Sinobacterium norvegicum: one gene and its partner. The protein of the gene in region 2 interacts with the protein of the main gene of each other region in a pairwise test. Links are inferred from orthologs where the notes say so. Each region holds a gene or a part of one and is shown on either strand. Other genes may lie near its edges.

Region 1 (6,414 bases), 1.2 Mb from region 2 along the record:
TCGCCTGTCCGACAGGCTTTCGTGCGTTAGAACCGTTAAAGATAACATCGGTCATATTCTCGCCACGTAAATTCTTGGCTGAACTCTCCCCCATTACCCAACGTACCGCATCGATGGTATTCGATTTACCACAACCGTTAGGACCAATAATGGCTGACATATTACTGCTAAAGCTAACAGTAGTCGGATCTACAAATGATTTAAAACCAGCGAGTTTTATAGACTTTAGGCGCATATAGAATAAATTCAAATATTCCCGTCGCACAGGCAACAGGAGGTCAATTAAAGAGTCATGGAGTGGCTGTAACAGCCGTTATATCGGCAGCCAATTATTATTTGAGTTATTGGCAAATCCCTAACAAACAGTACAACATTGGTAAACTAACCACTGCTAACTAGTGTATAGCTTTTCGACCCCAACAACTACGCTCAATCCACAAAGCTTGAACAAATAAATAGCCCAGCAATACCTTTGCGATATCGCGAGCTAAAAAGTCCGGTCGCTATTGTACTACCTGGCTAATTTCCAGGCTTAATGGCGACGCTTTTGATGGTTCAAAGGCGCCACTGACTATCTGATAATCACCGGCAGATGGCGTTACCTGACCACTTCTTGAGACCCTGGCAACAACCTCAACCTGAGGAAAGCTGGAAATGTTAACATCGGGCATCATCGACATGGTGTCATCCAGCGTTACTGTCAGTGGAAGTTTGCCGACAGTGGTGCGATGAATAGCCAGTGGCATCTTGGGGCCACCGGCAGCGCGAACATAGATAAACACGGTATCGGCGCTGGAGACATCGATGGAATCGGCCAACGATACGGTCACGGCAACTGAGGCAACCGCACTGTCATCAGCAGTCGGTGCTACAGCCTTATTTTGATCGCTAACAGTTGCCTGCTCACCGGCACCACCACTGGCAATCAGCTCCTGGACATGGACGATAGTGTCAGCCAACAACTGTCCGTTCTGAGTATCAGGCGGTGTCACACGCTGCAGTTGCTGCCAATATTGTAGCGCCTTGGTGTAATCTTCCTGGCCATAGGCATCCATGGCTACCAGCGCAAGCAGAGTTGGCTGCTGCGGATCCGCGGTCAACACACGACTAATAATCATTTCGAGCCGGTCGTCAATTTGTCGATTATTGGCCAGGTATTCTGCCTGTACGTACTCCGCAGCCAATTGCATATCTTGGGGCATTTTCTTAACCAGTGCCTTCAATAATACAGCCGCCTCACTGTAATTCTTTTGACGCATTAATAGCGAGGCCAGTAAATACTGATTGCCTTGGTTATCGCTATTTTCTAGATGACTGACAAGGTCTTGTTTCATCATATCAATTTGCGCTTGAGTCTTTTCACCAGACTGTGCCGCGGCGGAGATCTGCTGCCACTTATCGGCAACAATAACATCGTTAATAGCACCCACTTGGCTGTAGGTAAAAATTGCCAAGCCGGCAAAAACAACGGCACAAACCACAATCGAACCACGTCCGCCTTGGTAGCTTGCCACCACCGCTTCACTGGTGCCGGCATCCTCTAGCAGAGCCAGCTTCAATTCCGCAGATAAACGATCAGCATCGTCCCGGCTGATCAAGCCTTGAGAGCAATCAGCCTCTATCTCAGATAGACGCTGCTTATAACTGGCAATGTTGAATGCCTTACGCTCGGCCTCCATATCGACTGTCGCACTACTGCGGCTCAACAGGGGTAATATGATAATCACCAAGGCAAACACCAGCATAATTGCTGCAATTATTACAAACTCAGTCATCATGATTGGTCTTTACCGTCTATTAGAAGTTGATCTAACTTTTTCTGTTGTTCGCTCGATATGGCGGCAGGGGCCGGATCGGTGCTGGCTTCGTTCGCCTGCGTCGCATTGCTCAATGCCGCTTTCTGACTGCGCCGAACCACCACAATCAGCACAATGCCGGCGAATAATAAAAGTACACCAGGGCCAAACCATAAAATCATTGTTTCAGCGTTAAGTTGCGGACGATAAAGAATAAACTCTCCATAGCGGGCAACCATAAAGGCCGTGATTTCAGTGTCACTTTTGCCATCATCGATCAACAGGTGCAACTGCTCCCTTAAATCTGCTGCAATCGGCGAATCCGAATCTTTCAAGTTTTGATTTTGGCACTTAGGACAGCGCAACTCATCAAGAAAATGCTGATAACGTTTTTCATCAACGGTACTGGTAAATTCATAGGTTTCAATAACCGCAAAACTCATTGGGCTGATCAATACCGAGAAAAAACCGATGAATAATAGTGCGATTCTCATTACAGCACTCCCTGGGGCTGATTGTATTTATCAACGACAGGTTTCAATACTTCCAGCCAAACCTTTTCATTCACTTCACCAACGTGTTTGTAACGGATTACTCCGCGTTTATCGACAACATAAGTCTCTGGCGCGCCGTACACACCAAGATCTAAGCCAAGACGGCCATTAACATCCTCGATATTATAATCATAGGGGTTACCTAACTGCTCCAGCCACTGCAATGCCTTCGGCTTATCGTCTTTGTAGTTAAGGCCGATAATAGGCACCTGATAACGGTTGGCTATATCCATTAAATAAGGGTGCTCAACCCGACAGGTGGGGCACCATGTCGCCCATACGTTCAACAGCACCACCCGGCCGGTCAAATCAGCCTCCGTCACTAACCGCTGGGGATCTTCCAGCGATCGAATTGAAAAAGCAGGTACCTGACGATCAATCAAGGCAGAAGGCAGCTCTTGTGGGTTGTAATCCTCCGTGGTCAACACGGAGAAAAAAACACCGGCCAAGGCAATGAAAAACAACAGCGGTAAAAACAAGCGTAGACGAGCCATTGTTACGCCTCCCTTGTCGCAGCGGCAGAATCTAGCGGTTGCGATTGTGCGACAGCCTTCCTCTTCAGCCGATAACGCTTATCACAGACCGCAATAGTGCCACCGAGGCCCATGAATATTGCGCCTAACCACATCCAACGAACAAAGGGCTTATAATGCAAACGTACAGCCCATGCGCCGCCGCCAAGAGGCTCACCCATGGCAATATAAACATCACGCCAGATTCCGGCATTGATTGCGGCCTCAGTCATAATCTGTCCTGAGGCAAAAAACTGGCGTTTCTCTGGGAACAACTGAAACTCATAGCCATACCCATCATCAATGGTGAAGTGACCAATTTCAGCACTATAATTTGGCCCATCGACGTGTTCAGTACCGTGAAAAGTAAAGTGATAACCAGAGGCCTCGAGAGTATCGCCCTCGACCATACGTACATCACGCTCAACGGTGTATTGCGATGTTAAGCAGACGCCAATAATCGCTGCAGCCATGCCCAAATGTCCAAGCTGCATCCCCCAATAAGACGGCGTCAGCTTTGTAAGCCCACGAACAAAACCAGGGCTATTACGGGTTTTATCGCGCAGGTCGGCAATCATCACAAACACCAACCAACCGGCAAAGGTCACAGCCATCGCCGCTGGAATGCTGTAACCATCGGCATCGTAGAACAAAGGAAATGCAATGCCGCAAACAATGGCAATCAACAGTGGCAGCCACAGCTTCAATTTCAGTGAAACAGCGTCTGTCCGCTTCCAACGCATCATAGTAGCCGGCGCCATAAATACCACCAACAAAGCCATCAAAGGCACAAACAAGGTATTGAAATACGGTGGCCCAACGGAGTATTTACCGAGGCCCATGGCATCCATTAGCAATGGATACAGCGTGCCCAGCAATACCATAATCGTCGTGACGACTAAGATGGCATTATTGATCAACAAGAATACTTCTCGTGATAAAAACTTAAAGCTCACCTTGCTGGCCACGGAGGGAGCACGAAGAGCATACAGCAGTAATGAGCCTCCGACGACGACACCGAGGAACGCTAAAATAAACAACCCACGCTCTGGATCTGCGGCAAAGGAATGCACGGAGGTCAATACCCCGGAGCGGACCAAGAAGGTGCCCAACAGACTCAATGAAAAGGCAAAAATTGCCAGCAGTACTGTCCAGCTTTTAAAGGCGCCGCGCTTTTCTGTCACCGCCAGCGTATGCATCAGCGCCGTTCCCACCAACCAGGGCATAAAGGAAGCGTTTTCGACAGGATCCCAGAACCACCAACCGCCCCACCCGAGCTCGTAATATGCCCACCAACTCCCCAGCGCAATACCAAGGGTTAAGAAAGCCCAGGCGATATTAGTCCACGGGCGAGACCAGCGTGCCCAAGCTGAATCTAAACGACCAGATAGCAAGGCTGCAATAGCAAAAGCGAAGGGCACAGAAAAACCAACATAGCCGAAATAAAGCATTGGTGGGTGAACAATCAAACCGAAATCTTGCAATAAAGGATTGAGGTCAGAACCTTCTGTTGGTGAGAATGGTAGCTCGCGACCAAAGGGATTTGACGTCAACAATATAAACAGCGTGAAGCCAATGGCAATCATTCCCATAACAGAGAGCACACGGGCGACCATATCATCCGGCAGACTCTGTGAGAATAACGCCACAGCCAGCGTCCAGGAGGCAAGAATAAGAATCCACAATAGAAGTGAACCCTCATGACCACCCCAAACGGCACTGAATTTATACGCTGTTGGCATCAATGTATTGGAGTGATTGGCCACATAACTGACCGAGAAATCATCCCCTATAAAAGATAAAGTAAGACAAAAAAAACTGATTAAGACAAAGACAAAAAAACCGTGTGCAAGAGGGCGAGACATCCGCATCCACATCAAATTATTGCTCGTCGCTCCCGCCATGGGTATAACAGCCAGCGCGACACTCAAACAAAACGCGATGACAAGGGAGAAATTACCTAACTCTGGAATCATACGCCGTCATTTCCTAGTACAGAGGCAGGCTGCTGCTTCATCGTCTCGGTATGACCGGACTTTTCTAACGCCTCACTGACCTCGGGTGGCATATACTGCTCATCATGCTTGGCCAATACCTCAACCGCATGAAACACACCGTTTTCATCAAGTTCACCATGGCAGACCACACCCTCACCCTCGGCAAACATATCGGGTAGAATACCCTCATACACAACCGGCACCTCGGCTTCAAAATCTGTCACGATAAAATCCACTCGCAACGATTGACTGTCGCGCACGACACTGCCTTTCAAGACCATACCACCGGCACGAATTTTCTTATCGACCGGGGCCTCACCCTGCGCGATTTGTGTCGGCGAGAAAAACAGGTTCATATTGGAACCTAGGGCATAAAAAACCAATGCTGCGGCAAGCGAGGCGCCTAACACAATAAAGGTGACAATAATGAGCCGCTGCTTGCGCAGAGGGTGCATAGCCATTGATCTACTCCTAACACTTAACTTTACGTTATTGTTCAAACAGGTAAATTACTGATGAGATACCTTACTCTGACTGCGTTGCTGCCGTCTAAGTTCATTTTTTTGCACACGGATAAACTGCTTTTTTGCCCTTAATGGCTGAACAATCAACGAGAGCAGTACCACAAACGCAATGGCATAGGCTGTCCAGACATAACTACCGTGACCATTCATCTCTATCAATGCTTGCATGCTGTCAAAATGCATTGTTTACCCCTTCTCAATGATGTCTTTAACCCAGCGTTGATTGCGGTGACGCCGCAATACTTCGGTACGCATGCGAAGCATCAGTGCCACGCCATAAAATATGTAAAAACCCGCAATCATAATCATCAGCGGATACCACATCGAAGAATGCATGGTAGAGGGTTCGGTGATTTTGATCGTCGCTGGTTGATGCAGGCTATACCACCAGTCAACAGATTTGTAAATAATAGGGATATTCACCGTACCAACAAGCGCCAATACAGCACAGGCCTTGGCTGCGACCTCTTCGTTTTCGAAGGCCTCATACAGTGCGGTAATCCCCAGATAAAGAAACAGTAACACCAACATCGACGTGTTGCGTGCATCCCATACCCAGAAGGTACCCCAAGTAGGCTTGCCCCAGATACCACCGGTCATCAACGCCAATAATGTCATTGCAGCACCAATGGGCGCAGCACATTTCACCGCCGCATCCGCCAACTTCATCTTCCAAATCAGACTAACGCCTCCGGCAATCGCCATCACATAGTAACTGGCAAGGGCAATAAAGGCAGCCGGCACATGAATATAGATGATGCGGTAGCTATTACCCTGCTTGTAATCGATGGGGGCATAGGCCAAGCCCCAAACCGCACCGGTAATCAATAAAACACCAGCAATCACGGCAAACCATGGCAGCAACTTATCGGTAAGCTGATAAAACCATTTGGGTGAGCCAAACTTATGGAACAACCGAACTAAATACTGTCTCATAAAAACCATACACACTGTAAAAAACTCAAGGAGTGTAGCATTGTTAAAGTGGATTTTGACAATAAAACCCACCCTCGTCACTACAATTTTTATCC
Region 2 (5,434 bases):
CCTTCAGCAATATCCGATAAATAGGAATGCTTTCTGAAGGGCTCTCTGGCGTGGACGTTGGAAAGATGGACTTCGATAAAGGGAATGGCCACACCGGCAAGGGCGTCGCGCAGAGCAACACTGGTATGGGTAAAGGCGCCGGGGTTGATAATGATGAAATCAATATTGCCCTGTGCTTGGTGAATACGGTCGATCAGCTCGTGTTCTGCGTTGCTCTGCAGGTCGTCGAGTTGGTGGCCGGCATCACTGGCACTTTGCACCAATTGCTGGTTAATATCTTCCAGAGTGCTGTAACCGTAAATTTCGGGCTCGCGGCTGCCTAATAGGTTTAGGTTGGGGCCGTTGAGTACAAGAATGTTTGCCACGGTAAAAATCCTCTGTCGATAAAAACATCTATATCGATGTGCTACCAAATAAAACTTCTTAGAATAATCGGTTATTATGCCGCTAACTTGCCGCTAAGTTCTAAAAGTAGCAGAGTCAAACCGGTTTTCAAGCGTTATTCAGCGATTGGGAGGGATTTTGCACTATTTTTTGGCTTTTTGGCAACCAAAAAATGCTATTTTTGTCGATTCGGTGAACATGTAAGCATATTCACCGTGTTTTCCTCGAAGTTAATCCGAATTTTGACACCGCTAAGTTTACAGTGAATCCATTATTTGATCTTCGATGATATCGGCGGTAAGCAACTGCGGCAGAATAATAGGCTGTTGACTGTCGGCTGGGTAAAAAAGATAGAGCGGCACGCCGCCACGACCATGCTTGGCCAGTGTGGCGGTAATCTCGGGATTGTAATTGGTCCAATCGCCCTTCAGTGCCACGATGCCCTGCTGCTTGAAGAACCCCTGTACTCTCTCGGTGCTAAGCGCGGTCTTTTCATTGGCCAAACAGGTGATACACCAGTCGGCGGTAAAATTGATAAAAACCGGTTTACCCTGCTGCTGTAGCTCGGCCAAATATGATTCGCTAAAGACTTGGTACTCGCTGTCGGCGACGCTATTCTGCTGGCTTAGGGGCTGCAACTGGTTATTCGCCAGCGGGTAGAAGGCGGCTAACAGCGCGACGATGGCGGTGACTCTGGCCTTGCTCTTACCGCGCCATGCCCACAGTGCGTAGGCGATGAGAATACCACCGCCGAGTACCGTGATTGCGCCGTCGATACCGGTTTGACGGCCGACCACCCATAGCAACCACAATGCGGTGGCATATAAAGGAAAGGCTAAAAACTCCTTGAAACGGATCATCCAGGCGCCGGGCTTGGGCAGTTTGTCGTGGAGGCTGGGAATATAGCTAATCAATAGCATCGGCAAGGCCATGCCCAAGCCGAGGCTGGCGAAGACGATAATGGCGACGGGTGTTGATTGGGTCAGCGCGTAACCGGTGGCAGCCCCCATAAAAGGTGCGGTGCAAGGGCTGGCGACCACGGTGGCCAAGACGCCGGTAAAGAATGAACTCTGGCGGCTGTTGCCCTGGGTTAATGACTGGCCGGCGCCCATCAGTGAACTGCCCAATTCGGTATAGCCGGCCATGGCCAGGCCGAGGAATAAAAAGAGGTACGCCAGCAGTGCCACAAACCAGGGCGTCTGCAATTGAAAGCCCCAGCCAATCGCCTCGCCGAGTGAGCGTAAGATAATTAACAGCAGGGCGATGGCAACAAAGCTGATAACAACGCCGGCGGTATAGGCCCAGCTTTGCTGGCGGGAGTGCTCGATATCCTGGTTGTTCATTGCCAGCGCTTTCAGTGATAGTACCGGTAGCACGCAGGGCATGAGGTTGAGAATCATACCGCCGAGCAGGGCGAAAATGATGATGACGAAGATCGAACTGTTGCCATCGTTGGCAATGGCGGGGGCGACTGGGATTGCCGTGACGGCTGAGGTGTTGCCGCCGCTGCTATCGGCCAGGGCGACACTGCCGGTGCTGGGGTCGACGCGATAGTGGATGGTTTCTGGCGGGTAGCACAGGCCGGCATCGGCACAGCCTTGATAGGTGACGCTCAAGTCATAGGCGGATGCTGGTTGCGAGGTGATGTCGATCTCAGCCTGTTGGTAATAGACGTTTACATCGCCGAAGTATTCATCCTGTTTGGCCAGTCCCTCAGGAATGGTAACGGCATCGGTAATATTGTCGCCGTTGATTTTAACTTTGAAGGCGTGGCGATAGAGGTAGTAGCCGTCGGTGATCTGCCAGTGAATGCGGGTGAGTTGCTCGTTGATGACGCTGACATCGGTTTGATAGGCCTGATCGACCGTTAAAAAACTATCGCCAGAGGTCGAGCTGTTGGCAAAGGGGTCGCTTTGGCTGGTTGCCAACGGCGAGATCAAGGTCAGCAGCGTGAGTAAAATGAAAGAAAAACACTGGCGGGGCATTGTCGGATATCCTTGTGATTAATCGGCACTGCAGTATTCGACCAGCAGAATGGTAAAACATTCCCCAAGGTCTGTGATAATACCAACAAATATGCCGATAAGAGTGATGTATACTAACGCCGAAAGTTAGCGAAGTCTTGTCGATGCGATTATGCGTCAGGCATTAGTTGAGGAATAACAGAGAGAATGATGGCTGCACAGGCATTGAACAGAGCGGGCGAGTTGGCAGGACACCGTCATTTATTGGTGGCGTTGATGGTTGTTTTTTTGGCCGCCTGTGGCGCCGCCCCGGAAAAACCGCAGCCGTCAGTGCCGATCAAATTACAGCCCAGCAAGGCCGAGCTGCAGCAGCAGAGTGCGGAGCGCCAGCGCAAGTGGGTGGCCTTTATGTTAATGGAGGCCGATCAGGCCTTCGAGCGTAATCGGCTGATGAAACCCAAGGGCGACAACGCCTATGACCGTTACCGTCAGATTCTCGATATTGAGCCGAACAATCTCGCCGCCAAGGCGGGGATTAAGCACATTAGTCGTCGTTATCTCACCCTGGCGAAAGAGGCCTTTGATCGCGGCAATGTCCGCTCGGCACAGGATTATGTTTACCAGTCGCAGAAAATAGACCCGAACTATGCCGGCGCCCGCGCCATGGCTGCCTATATCAAACAGTACAGCCCGCCAGCCACGGTCAATAATAGTAATAAGAGTGTCGACGATGGAGCGGTCAAGGCGCCGATGGCCGACAGCCAATACAATGAATACCTGCTCGACAGCGGCGATTTAGCAGCGAAGAATAGCGCCGTCGATGCCCAGCTCGATGCAATATCGCAGCTGGCCAGCCAATGGCAGTCACGGCTACTAATAGTCGCCAGAAACGATGCCCAAGGCCGCTGGATATATCAGCAGTTAAAGGCCAAGGCCGAGGGCTATCGTTTCCGTGCCAATATCGAGGTGGGTAAGTTACCCAGAGTGGTATTGTTAGATCAGCCGCTGCTGGCAGAGGTGGACAGAACAGACACCGCAACGACATCGGCGCCAGACACCCCGCCAGCTGAGCCAGAATAAACATCTCGTCGATGATTTTTTCCGGACGCCACCTCCCTTGTTGCCAACCGTAAAACAGGCGATGATGGGGCATAAAAAATACAAGAGGAGTTGCATCATGAGATATATTTTCTCCACCATGGGTTTTGCCAGGGCGATCATGGGGGTGGCATTAGGTTTATCGCTTATGTCGACAACAGTGATGGCCGGGTCTATTGATGTCTCCGAGGCCTATGTGCGCGAAGTCATTCCCGGACAGGTCAACAGCGCGGCGTTTATGTCGCTGGCCAACAGTGGCGACGCCGACAAGGTACTGGTGTCAATCAATAGCAATGCGGCCGAACGGGTAGAACTTCATCAGCATATTCATCAGCAGAACAACATGCGTATGGAGCAAGTTGAGCGGGTGGTTATTCCAGCCGGAGAGCAGTTTGAGTTTTCCCCCGGCGGATATCATGTGATGTTTATTGGTGTTACCTCATCGCTTCGCGCCGGAGAAAATGTTGAAATGTCGCTGCAGTTCTCCGATGGCAGTGCTCAGCAGATAGATTTACCGGTGGTGTCGATTAAACACCGCTAATATTGAACAACAGATTGAATAATTGAATGAGATTTGGACGTAATATGGCAACGGGTAAGGTGGCGCAGCAACTCAATAGCTGGCGAGAAGAGTTACAGGATTGGTTCGGTGGCGGCAGGGCATTCAAAATGCTGGCCATGGTACTGTTAGTCATTATTGTCTTGCTGGCCGCAATGGGCTGGTACTGGAGTCGCGAACCCGACCTCTTTAGCATTGAGCAAAGTACGCAGCGTGTCGGTATTGAAAGTCGTGAAGTGGTGGGGGTGGCGACAACCTCAGCATTGCTGCAGGTGATGGAGACGCTGCTCGACAAGCCCGGCGGCTATACCCACAACGACAGACTGCCGCCCGGCGTGCTGCTGGATAATATGCCTAACTGGGAATACGGTGCGTTGATTCAGGTGCGCGACTTATCGCGGGCGATGCGTGAGTATTACAGCCGCTCACAGTCTCAATCCCGTGAGGATGAAGAGTTATCAATGGCCGAGCCCCGCTTTAATTTCCAGGCTAACAGTTGGGTCTTGCCGGCCAGTGAGTCGGAGTATCGCGACGGCATGAAGCTGGTTGAAAGCTACCTAGTACGGTTAACCGATGAGCAAAACAAGCAGGCGCAGTTCTACGCCCGTGCCGATAATCTGCACATGTACTTAGGCATGGTATCGAGCCGTCTGGGCAGTTTGTCACAGCGTTTAAGTGCCAGTGTTGGTCAGGCGCGCATCAATACCGATCTGGCCGGTGACAGCGCCGCAACCCAGGCGACTGGCGCCGATCAAATGATGGAGGTGAAGACCTCGTGGTTCGAAATCGACGATATCTTCTATGAGGCTCGCGGTTCTAGCTGGGCCCTGATTCACTTTTTAAAGGCGGTGGAGAAAGATTTCGCCGGGGTGTTACAAAAGAAAAATGCCCTGATCAGCCTGCGTCAGATTATCCGTGAATTAGAAGAGACCCAGGGCACCATCTATAGCCCGATAATTCTAAACGGCAGTGGTTTCGGTTTGGTGGCTAACCACTCGTTGGTCATGGCCTCCTATGTGTCCCGCGCCAATGCGGCAATAATTGATCTTAGAGACTTACTTTCAAGAGGGTAGTGGTAATGGTTCGTGCGGTATTGATGACGTTGATAGTGGTGTTGGCGGGTTGCGCTCAAAGCCCCCAGCAATTGAGTTTTAATGGTGAGTTGACCCCGGCCAATATTCGTTCGGGTTTGGCCGTGATATCGGTACAGGCGCGGGATGACCGTGCCAGTATGACGGTTGGCTCCCGTGGCGGTACCTATGCCGAGACCAGTCTATTAACCACCAATAAAGGTTTTGCCCAGCAGTTGGCCGACCAATATCAACAGGGTTTGATCGACAGCGGTGTGATCACTATTCAGCCCTCGGCACCGACGGCGATTACCGTGGTACTGTCCAGCTTTGCCATCTCGACACCTGAGCGCAGTGTG

What was found. Proteins that work in one complex are often made in the same cells at the same time.
Region 1: the proteins of L9P87_RS07755 (region 2) and L9P87_RS02345 interact in binary tests that used the Escherichia coli proteins (3 or more experiments, as listed by UniProt). The link is inferred for Sinobacterium norvegicum from one-to-one orthologs.

Annotation. Positions count from the first base shown.
Region 1 is NZ_CAKLPX010000001.1:544,557-550,970, forward strand. Bases 1,068-3,781 are described here. They hold L9P87_RS02345 (DsbE family thiol:disulfide interchange protein), read right to left. Parts: upstream 2,845-3,781; coding sequence 2,290-2,844; downstream 1,068-2,289. Other genes in these bases: ccmI (c-type cytochrome biogenesis protein CcmI), read right to left, coding at 1,068-1,778; L9P87_RS02340 (cytochrome c-type biogenesis protein), read right to left, coding at 1,775-2,290; L9P87_RS02350 (heme lyase CcmF/NrfE family subunit), read right to left, coding at 2,847-3,781. Also shown: chromosome segregation protein SMC, read right to left, coding at 1-235; more of ccmI, read right to left, coding at 504-1,067; more of L9P87_RS02350, read right to left, coding at 3,782-4,838; cytochrome c maturation protein CcmE, read right to left, coding at 4,835-5,314; heme exporter protein CcmD, read right to left, coding at 5,369-5,566; L9P87_RS02365 (heme ABC transporter permease), read right to left, coding at 5,570-6,319. UniProt on the Escherichia coli protein: Involved in disulfide bond formation. Catalyzes a late, reductive step in the assembly of periplasmic c-type cytochromes, probably the reduction of disulfide bonds of the apocytochrome c to allow covalent linkage with the heme.
Region 2 is NZ_CAKLPX010000001.1:1,729,223-1,734,656, reverse strand. What follows is about bases 6-2,852. They hold L9P87_RS07755 (protein-disulfide reductase DsbD family protein), read right to left. Parts: upstream 2,370-2,852; coding sequence 642-2,369; downstream 6-641. Other genes in these bases: L9P87_RS07750 (hypothetical protein), read left to right, coding at 2,556-2,852; aroQ (type II 3-dehydroquinate dehydratase), read right to left, coding at 6-365. In the rest of the region: more of aroQ, read right to left, coding at 1-5; more of L9P87_RS07750, read left to right, coding at 2,853-3,428; L9P87_RS07745 (copper chaperone PCu(A)C), read left to right, coding at 3,526-3,987; L9P87_RS07740 (DUF2333 family protein), read left to right, coding at 4,014-5,078; L9P87_RS07735 (YajG family lipoprotein), read left to right, coding at 5,084-5,434. UniProt on the Escherichia coli protein: Required to facilitate the formation of correct disulfide bonds in some periplasmic proteins and for the assembly of the periplasmic c-type cytochromes.